Regions from separate parts of the Enterobacter sp. UPMP2061 genome, predicted to be linked through region 1. Evidence: predicted binding sites of a transcription regulator. Region 1 holds the regulator's gene; each other region holds the start of a gene.

What was found. The regulator PhoB, encoded in region 1, activates phosphate uptake and scavenging genes when phosphate is short. The targets are predictions, from matches to a motif close to CTGTCATAAAACTGNCNNAT.
Region 2: kdgR (DNA-binding transcriptional regulator KdgR) is a predicted target of PhoB. The motif match lies at 1,307-1,326, and genes of this name have one in related genera.
Region 3: uvrB (excinuclease ABC subunit UvrB) is a predicted target of PhoB. The motif match lies at 1,144-1,163, and genes of this name have one in related genera.

Annotation. Positions count from the first base shown of each region.
Region 1 is NZ_JBSKJP010000001.1:89,084-92,366, reverse strand. Features, by position in the region: gene phoR (phosphate regulon sensor histidine kinase PhoR) at 144-1,439, opposite strand; gene phoB (phosphate response regulator transcription factor PhoB) at 1,461-2,150, opposite strand; gene sbcD (exonuclease subunit SbcD) at 2,338-3,283, shown strand, end outside.
Region 2 is NZ_JBSKJP010000009.1:65,189-68,471, forward strand. Features, by position in the region: gene ACWKXX_RS16635 (MFS transporter) at 1-1,239, opposite strand, end outside; gene kdgR (DNA-binding transcriptional regulator KdgR) at 1,418-2,209, shown strand; gene ACWKXX_RS16645 (YobH family protein) at 2,273-2,512, opposite strand; gene mgrB (PhoP/PhoQ regulator MgrB) at 2,673-2,816, shown strand; gene ACWKXX_RS16655 (YebO family protein) at 2,891-3,178, shown strand.
Region 3 is NZ_JBSKJP010000001.1:500,984-504,266, forward strand. Features, by position in the region: gene ACWKXX_RS02425 (ABC transporter ATP-binding protein) at 1-646, opposite strand, end outside; gene uvrB (excinuclease ABC subunit UvrB) at 1,395-3,283, shown strand, end outside.

The DNA of each region.
Region 1 (3,283 bases):
TGCCATGTATAAGAAAAACTCATGGCTAATCATGCGAACAAAAAAGCACCAGCCGTATAATATTCATCCGCGTTTCGCTTGACTGCAAAGCAAACGGGCCAGCAATCGCTGGCCCGTGGAAAGGTAGCCTGACACATCTGCCGTCAGGCGCTTTTTTTGGCAATTAATCGTTCCGGAATCACGAAGCTAAAGCGCGTGCCCTTACCCAGGGTGCTTTCGATATTGAGCCGGCTTTCGTGGTGGCTGACGGCATGCTTCACAATTGCCAGTCCCAGTCCGCTCCCGCCGGTCTGCCGCGAGCGCGCCTTATCCACCCGGTAGAATCGTTCGGTGAGACGCGGGAGGTGCTCGGGCCCAATCCCCGGCCCGTTGTCCTCGACGCTAAACTCAGCGCCCGCCGGGGTATGCTGCCAGCGCACCGCGATATGCGTCCCTTTCGGGGTATGATTCACGGCGTTATAGACCAGGTTTGAGATAGCGCTTCGCAGCTCATCTTCACTGCCGAGCACTTTCAGCGTGTTATCAACGTCAAAACTCAGGGTGTGCTGATTATGACTCAGCGTTTGGGCTTCGCGCTCCACCACCCGCAACATCATCGGTACATCAATGATGTCGTTTAGCGCCAGCGACGGGGCAGCCTCAATCTTTGAAAGCGTCAGCAGCTGTTTGACCAGCCCTTCCATGCGGAACGTCTGCTCCCGCATGGTATGCAGCGCTTTCTCACGCGGCGGCCCCTCAAGCGTTTGCTCCTGCATCATCTCCAGGTAGCCCTGAAGCACCGTCAACGGCGTACGCAGCTCGTGGCTGACGTTGGCAAAGAAGTTACGTCTCGCGCCCTCAAGCTGGTGCATCTGGGTGACGTCCCGCGCCACCATCAGCCACTGCCGATCGCTGTAGGGCATCACGCGGATTTCCAGATGGCGACCGTTATTGAGCTTCAGATTATGCGGGCGCGAAAAATCCCGCTTTTTCAGATACAGCGTGAACTCGGGATAACGCAGAAGGTTCAGGATGTTCTGACCATTATCATCCGGCCAGCGCAGGCCCAGCAGCTGTTGCGCGAGGCCATTACACCAGAAGATTGTCCCTTCTTCTGTCGTCAGGATCACCGCGTCCGGCAGCGACTCCGCACCGCTACGAAAGCGTTTGATCAGGCTTCCCAGCTCACGACGGCGCTTTTTGTTACGCATCTGCATCTGGTGCAGACCGTAGAGTAGCGGTTCCCAGCTCCCGCTTCCCGGCGGGGGTGTCATACTTCTGTCGACCCACAGCCACCAGGAGAGACGCAGTAAATTCCAGAAATGCCAGACGAGCAATCCCGTCACGGCCACCAGTAAAAACCACGGCAGATAGCCAAAGATAGCCCCCAGAATGAGGGCCGGAATACAGCATAAGATCAGTTCAAAGACGAGCCTTTTCCATGACAGACGTTCCAGCACGCGTCACACTCCTGTCATTGTTCAGAAACGGGTCGAGAAACGATAACCCGTGCCGCGGACCGTCTGTACCATGCGATCGTGGCCGCTCAGTTCCAGTGCTTTACGCAGGCGGCGAATATGGACGTCAACCGTTCGGTCTTCGACATAGACGTTAGTTCCCCAGACGTTATTCAGCAACTGTTCGCGGCTGTAAACGCGCTCCGGGTGGGTCATAAAGAAGTGCAGGAGCTTAAATTCGGTCGGTCCCATATCGAGGGGATTTTCACCGGTCATGACCCGGTGTGAGGTAGGATCCAGGCTCAGCCCCTGCATCTCAATCACCTCTTCCACCGCCATCGGTGAAATACGGCGCATCACGGCTTTAATACGCGCCACCAGCTCTTTCGGGGAGAACGGTTTAGTGATGTAATCGTCCGCGCCGGTTTCCAGACCGCGCACGCGATCCTCTTCCTCGCCGCGCGCCGTCAGCATTACCACCGGGATATCGCGGGTCATCGCCTCGCGTTTGATATGCTTGATAAACTGCAATCCGGAACCGCCAGGCAGCATCCAGTCCAGCAGGATCAGATCGGGCCAGGGTTCATTCAGCTGGTTCACCGCGCTGTCATAATCTTCCGCTTCAACCGGCTGGAAGCCATTTTGTTCAAGCACGAAGCACACCATTTCACGGATCGGAGCTTCATCTTCTACGACCAGAATACGTCTCGCCATACTTTGCCCTGTCTTATCGTATTTAAGTTACAAGTCTGTAATGCGGCGTCATTATGCGTCAGATTTATGACAGATTTATGAAAAACATTACCACTATAAATAGCAAACTGTTGTTTTATTACAGCGGTTATTTTCCGTTCCCCGAACGTTTATAATCCTGCTTTCTTATTATTGCCACGGATCTTTTATGCGCATACTTCACACCTCAGACTGGCACCTGGGTCAAAATTTTTACAGCAAAAGCCGCGCCGCGGAACATGAAGCGTTCCTGAACTGGCTGCTGGAGACGGCTCAGGCTCACGAGGTGGACGCGATTATTGTGGCGGGCGACATTTTTGATACCGGATCGCCGCCGAGCTATGCGCGTGAGCTGTACAACCGTTTTGTGGTCAACCTCCAGCAAACCGGTTGTCACCTGGTGATTGTCGCCGGAAACCATGACTCGGTGGCGACGCTGAATGAATCCCGCGATATTCTGGCGTTCCTCAATACCACCGTGGTGGCCAGCGCCGGACACGCGCCGCAGATCCTGAAAAAACGCGACGGCACGCCGGGCGCAGTGCTGTGCCCAATTCCGTTTTTACGCCCGCGCGATATCGTGCAAAGCCAGGCAGGTCTGTCCGGCAGCGAAAAACAGCAGCATCTGTTGCAGGCCATCACCCGCTATTATCACCAGCAACATACGGAAGCCTGCGCCCTGCGCGGCGATCAGGCCATTCCGATCATTGCCACCGGACACCTCACCACCGTCGGAGCCAGTAAGAGTGATGCGGTGCGCGAGATCTATATCGGTACGCTGGACGCGTTTCCGGCGCAAAACTTCCCCCCCGCCGACTACATTGCCCTCGGGCATATTCACCGGGCGCAGATCATCGGCGGCTGCGAGCATATCCGCTACTGCGGCTCGCCCATTTCGCTCAGTTTTGACGAAACGGGCAAAGCCAAATCCGTGCATCTGGTGAGCTTCACCGGAGGCAAACTCAGCGCCGTTGAGACGCTTGAGGTGCCGGTCACCCAGCCGCTGGCGGTGCTGAAAGGCGATCTGGCCGCCATTACCGCTCAGCTTGAGCAGTGGCGCGGCGCAGCGCTTAATCCCCCCGTCTGGCTCGATATCGAAATCACCACCGACGACT
Region 2 (3,283 bases), on a different contig from region 1:
GGCCCCGGTGCTTTGCCCTAACAGTCTTGCCGTGCCCAGCATCCCGCTGGCGCCACCGCTGCGATGACGTGGGGCAGAGGTGATAATCGTGTGGTTATTAGGGGACTGGAACAGACCAAAACCGGCCCCGCACAGGATCATGCGCCAGATAATATCCAGATCCCCCGGCGAGGCGGGCAGGAGCGCCAGCGCAAACAGCCCCACCGCCATGACAACCAGTCCAATCGCCCCCAGAAGCCCGGCATGGACGCGCTCAATAAGGTAACCGGCCAGCGGGGCCATCACCATGGTTGCCAGAGGCCAGGGCGTGAGCAGCAAGCCTGTCTCCACTTCCGAACGGCCAATCACGCTCTGCAAAAAGAACGGCAGCGCAACCAGCGCCAGCATCTGGGCGCAGAACGAGCAAATGGAGGTACAAATGGATAGCGAAAACAGCGGAATACGCAGCAAATCCACCGGCAGTAACGGCACGGGCAGCGCCAGCTGACGTCGTACAAAGAAAAAGCCGATGATAAGCATGGCAACGATTTCTGTGGTAATGAGCGACAGAGACTGTCCCTGCGCAAATCCGCTCAGCGCGGTAATCAGCAGGCCAAAGGTCAGCGCGTTCATCACAGCGCTGGGCAGATCGAAACGTGGCATGGTGTTTTTCGGACCATTTTCCGGAAGATAGCGCAGGGCGAAGAAGATCGCCACAATGCCCAGCGGCACGTTAATGGCAAACAGCCACTGCCACGAGGCAACGGACAGGATGGCGGCGGCAATCGTTGGGCCGGCGGCGGACGACACGGCCACAATAAAGGAGTTAATGCCCATGCCGCGCCCCAGGTGGCGTTGAGGATAAATAAGCCGTATCAGGGCCGTGTTCACGCTCATTAGCGCCGCGCCGCCAAAGCCCTGCGCGATACGCGCCAGCGTAAGGGTGTGCAGTGAATCTGAAAGGGCACAGAAGAGCGAGGTGAGGGTAAAGACCACCAGCCCGCACTGGTAAACCCGGCGATAACCAAACATATCGCCCAGGAAAGAGAGTGACAGAAGGGAAATCACAATCGCTATCTGGTACGCGTTCACAATCCAGATGGAGCTTGCCGGCGAAGCATTAAGGTCTTTGGCAATGGTCGGAAGAGCCACGTTGGCAATCGCACCGTCAAGGACAGCCATCGAAATACCGATGACAATAGTGGCAATTGCCCCGTACCGCTGCGGTAAGGGCAGGCCATCAGAAACGTTTTTTTGCATGGGGAAAGAATGACTCAGCGTGAAATTATTTTCAGAGTAACAATTTTAGCATCGTTATTTCGGTTTTATGTCGCAGATTTGTAACGAAGTAAACCCAGATAGATTGCAGCACGCATCACACGAATTTATAATAAAAACCGGTTCTGATTTTTATAAAACACTCTCCATGAGGTGATAAATGGCAATCGCAGATTTGGATAAGCAGCCAGATTCTGTTTCTTCCGTGCTGAAGGTGTTTGGCATCTTGCAGGCGCTCGGAGAAGAGCGTGAAATTGGTATTACAGAGTTGTCGCAGCGTGTGATGATGTCGAAAAGCACCGTTTATCGCTTTTTGCAGACGATGAAATCATTGGGTTATGTCGCGCAGGAAGGAGAATCAGAAAAATATTCTCTGACCCTGAAACTGTTTGAACTGGGCGCCCGCGCCTTGCAGAACGTGGATCTGATCCGCAGCGCTGACATTCAGATGCGTGAACTTTCACGACTGACGAAAGAGACAATTCACCTCGGTGCGCTGGATGAAGACAGTATTGTTTACATCCATAAAATTGACTCCATGTACAACCTGCGCATGTATTCACGCATCGGTCGTCGTAACCCGCTGTACAGCACCGCAATTGGTAAAGTACTGCTGGCCTGGCGCGATCGCGAAGAGGTGAAGCAAATCCTTGACGGGGTGGAGTACAAACGCAGCACCGACCGCACGATTACCAGTACGGAAGAACTGCTGAGCGTGCTGGATAAAGTGCGTGAGCAGGGTTACGGGGAAGATAACGAAGAGCAGGAAGAGGGGCTGCGTTGCATCGGTGTGCCGGTGTTTGACCGCTTCGGCGTTGTCATTGCGGGCCTGAGCATTTCGTTCCCAACGCTGCGTTTCTCTGAAGAGCGTCTTCATGAATATGTGGCGATTCTGCATACCGCAGCGCGCAAAATTTCAGAGCAGATGGGCTATAACGATTATCCGTTCTGATCGACGCCACCAATAGAAACGCCGCACTTTTGCGGCGTTTCTGTAAGCGAAATTCAACGCGGATTAACCGTTATCAACCACAACAGATGATTTACGCAGCACAGGACAGTTGGTTAACCCGATGATCCCGCTGTCGGAATGGATGTACTGAGCCGTGCTTATCCCCTGGGCGGTAAGATATTTACACTGGATACCCAGACCCGCGGCATTTTCTTTGCTCCCCATTAATACGCCGTACCCACTTAATAACAGGCCGATCCAGACAATGGCCAGTACAATTACTGTACGAATAAGTAAACGCATCGTTGCCTCTTTTTTCTTTGTTGTCATAGAGTAAGCGTAACGGCTTTACGCAGTGAAACAAGTGCACGATTCCGAAAAGCGTCTGTTGAAGGTACAGTTAGCCCCTGTTTAAGATAACCGTGATAACCTGGCTGTATCAGGTCATAAGACGGAGTGTGGAGTGAAAAAAATACGCTGGGTAATTCTGATTATAGTGTTGATAGCATGCGTGGTGCTGTGGACGCAGACTATCAATGTGATGTGCGATCAGGATGTACAGTTCTTTAGCGGCATTTGTTCAATCAATAAGTTTATCCCCTGGTAGAGACCATTTTTACGCTGAGTGATGTCCTTACGCGGCGGCAGTGGTAAAATGGCGGTTTTTACTGAGGTGGTGAAATGGGTGAGTTACTGAATTCGGGGCTGCTGAGCATTGCATCCCTGGTAATGTCTTTGGTGGTGCTGGTCGTTGGGCTGGTGCTGTGGTTTTTCGTTAACCGCGCCAGCTCCCGCACAAACGAGCAGATTGAGCTGCTGGAAGCATTGCTCGATCAGCAGAAACGGCAGACTGCGCTGCTGCGTCGTTTGTGCGAAGCCAACGAGCCGGAGGAGAAAGCGGTACCGAAGGACGCTGTTGCTCAACAACAAGACGAGGAAGACTTCATTCGCCTGGTAGCTGAACGATAGTCTGCCCGGAGCGGGGAGGTGGCCTGACGTACGGCGTAAATCCCCTCCCTTATCAAATGCATCCCGCAACTTCCCGGCATTTAATTAAGCAGCAGTTAACTCATG
Region 3 (3,283 bases), 410 kb from region 1:
TACGCCCGCGATAGAGCATGCAGAAACGATCCGCTACCCGGCGGATAAACGACAGCTGTTGCTCCGCTAACAGCACCGTCATTCCCAGCTCCCGATTCAGCCGCACCAGCAGCTGCCCCAGCCTGCGCGCGAAACCGTGCCCTGCGCCATGCATGGGCTCATCCAGAATCAGCACGCGCGGACGATTAACCAGCGCACTGGCGAGGGCCAGCTGATACTGGTCGTCAGGGGACAGCGCAGAGGCACGGCTCTGTCGCAGCGGATAGAGCTCCGGAAACAGGGCATACACGTCACTTTTTGATGCCGGGTCGGGTTTCCCCGTCGCCCGCATAGCGATATGCAGATTTTCATCGACGGTGAGCTGGGAAAATATTCGCCGATCCTGCGGGACGTAGCCTATCGTCGGCGGCGCCGGGAATGCGGACGCAGGGTTGAGCAAGTTATGCGGCGGCGCGCCAGCCTCATGCCAGATGATGGTGCCGCTCTCGACGGGCACCTTTCCGGTAATGCAGTTCATAAGCGTGGATTTGCCCATGCCAGGCAGGCCAACAATGCCCGTACAGATGCCTTGCGGGAAATCGATATTCACGTTCCATAGCGTATGTTGGCTTCCGTAAAACTGATTTACAGCACGCAGACTCAACATCTTTCTCTCCTTAAAAATGTGTGGGGTGATGCACAGAGTGATGTCTGCAAAACGCCTGCCAGGAACTTCATAATGATTAAATAAAGGCCATTTTTAGGAATAACTCACTATCAAAAGCTGAACGTTTATACGAATTGCACACTCCCGGTGCTGCGTATGTCAAATTGTGGTGCAGGAGAAATGACAGAATTGTGATTAAGATCTCGCCAGTCGCTTATGAAAAAATGAACGTTTTCCAGGCAAAAAAGAGTGATAAAAATTTTTTACTGCCGCTTCGTGGGAAAAACCGGGAATTTGCTGGAGTGCATGCTGTACGGGCTGGAGGCAGTTATCCACTATTCCTGTGGATAACCTTGTGCATTAGAGTTAGAAAACCCGCGATAAGCGAGAGAATACGCGGGTTACAACCAAATTGATGCGAAACGCGGCTTAATAAATTAGTCTTTATTTTTTAACGAATTAGATAAAAGCAATTCCCTCAACGCCAGCGAGACCTGTTGCCATAAAACTTTCATAACCGCCCTTGACAAATGTTAAAAAAGTAATAGTTCTGGGGATAACCCCCTGAGGCTGGTGTTTTATTTTGTCACAGTCGAAATTTGGCTCGCGAACGCACTAATCCTCTCTGCGCTACGCTAAATATCCTGACACGCTACTGGTTTTTCATCCAGTGTTTTTTACTGGCAATCCTGGCCACAACGAGTAAAATTACTCACCTGCCGCTTATTCTGTCATCAGGTCGTCGCCCATGAGTAAACCGTTTAAACTGAATTCTGCTTTCCGTCCTTCCGGGGATCAGCCCGAGGCTATTCGTCGCCTGGAAGAGGGGCTGGAGGACGGGCTGGCGCACCAGACCCTGCTGGGGGTTACCGGTTCGGGCAAAACCTTCACCATTGCCAACGTCATTGCCGATCTCCAGCGTCCGACGATGGTTCTCGCGCCGAACAAAACGCTGGCGGCGCAGCTGTATGGTGAGATGAAAGAGTTCTTCCCGGAAAACGCGGTGGAGTATTTCGTCTCCTACTACGACTACTACCAGCCGGAAGCCTACGTTCCCAGCTCCGACACGTTTATCGAGAAAGATGCCTCGGTGAACGAACATATCGAGCAGATGCGTTTGTCGGCGACCAAGGCGCTGCTGGAGCGTCGTGATGTGGTGGTGGTGGCCTCGGTGTCGGCGATCTACGGCCTGGGCGATCCGGATCTCTATCTCAAGATGATGCTGCACCTGACGCAGGGGATGATCATCGATCAGCGTGCGATTTTGCGCCGTCTGGCGGAGTTGCAGTACACCCGTAACGATCAGGCGTTCCAGCGCGGGACCTTCCGCGTGCGCGGCGAGGTGATTGATATCTTCCCGGCGGAGTCGGACGATATGGCGCTGCGCGTGGAGCTGTTCGACGAAGAGGTTGAACGCCTGTCGCTGTTCGATCCGTTGACCGGTCACGTCGAGTCGGTGATCCAGCGCTTCACCATCTACCCGAAAACGCACTATGTAACGCCGCGCGAGCGTATTGTGCAGGCGATGGAAGAGATCAAAACCGAGCTGGCGGACCGCCGCAAGGTGCTGCTGGCGAACAATAAGCTGCTGGAAGAGCAGCGCCTGAGCCAGCGTACCCAGTTCGATCTGGAGATGATGAACGAGCTGGGCTACTGCTCCGGCATCGAAAACTACTCGCGCTACCTCTCCGGGCGCGGGCCGGGCGAAGCGCCGCCGACGCTGTTTGACTACCTTCCGGCGGACGGCCTGCTGGTGATCGACGAATCCCACGTTACGATCCCCCAGATCGGCGGGATGTACCGCGGTGACCGCGCGCGTAAAGAGACGCTGGTGGAGTACGGGTTCCGACTGCCGTCAGCGCTGGACAACCGTCCGATGAAGTTTGAAGAATTTGAGGCGCTTGCTCCGCAGACCATCTACGTATCGGCCACGCCGGGCAACTACGAGCTGGAAAAATCCGGTGATGACGTGGTGGACCAGGTGGTGCGTCCGACCGGGCTGCTGGATCCGATTATCGAGGTGCGTCCGGTGGCGACGCAGGTGGACGATCTGCTCTCGGAAATACGTGCCCGTTCCGCCATCAACGAGCGCGTGCTGGTTACCACGCTCACCAAACGTATGGCGGAAGATTTGACGGAGTATCTGGAAGAACACGGTGAGAAGGTGCGGTATCTGCACTCGGATATCGATACCGTGGAGCGTATGGAGATCATCCGCGATCTGCGTCTGGGCGAGTTCGACGTGCTGGTCGGTATTAACCTTCTGCGAGAAGGGCTGGATATGCCTGAGGTGTCGCTGGTGGCGATTCTGGACGCGGACAAAGAGGGCTTCCTGCGTTCCGAGCGCTCGCTGATCCAGACCATAGGCCGCGCCGCGCGTAACGTCAACGGGAAGGCGATCCTGTACGGGGATAAAATCACCCCGTCGATGGCCAAAGCGATTGGCGAAACGGAACGTCGTCGCGAGAAGCAGCAGCGCTACAACGAAGAGCACGGCATCACGCCGCAGGGGCTGAACAAGAAGGTGGTGGATATCCTGGCGCTGGGTCAGAACATTGCGAAGACCAAAGCGAAAGGCCGCAGCAAGGCCCGTTCAGTGGTGGAAGAGGATACCGTCGCGCTGACGCCGAAAGCGTT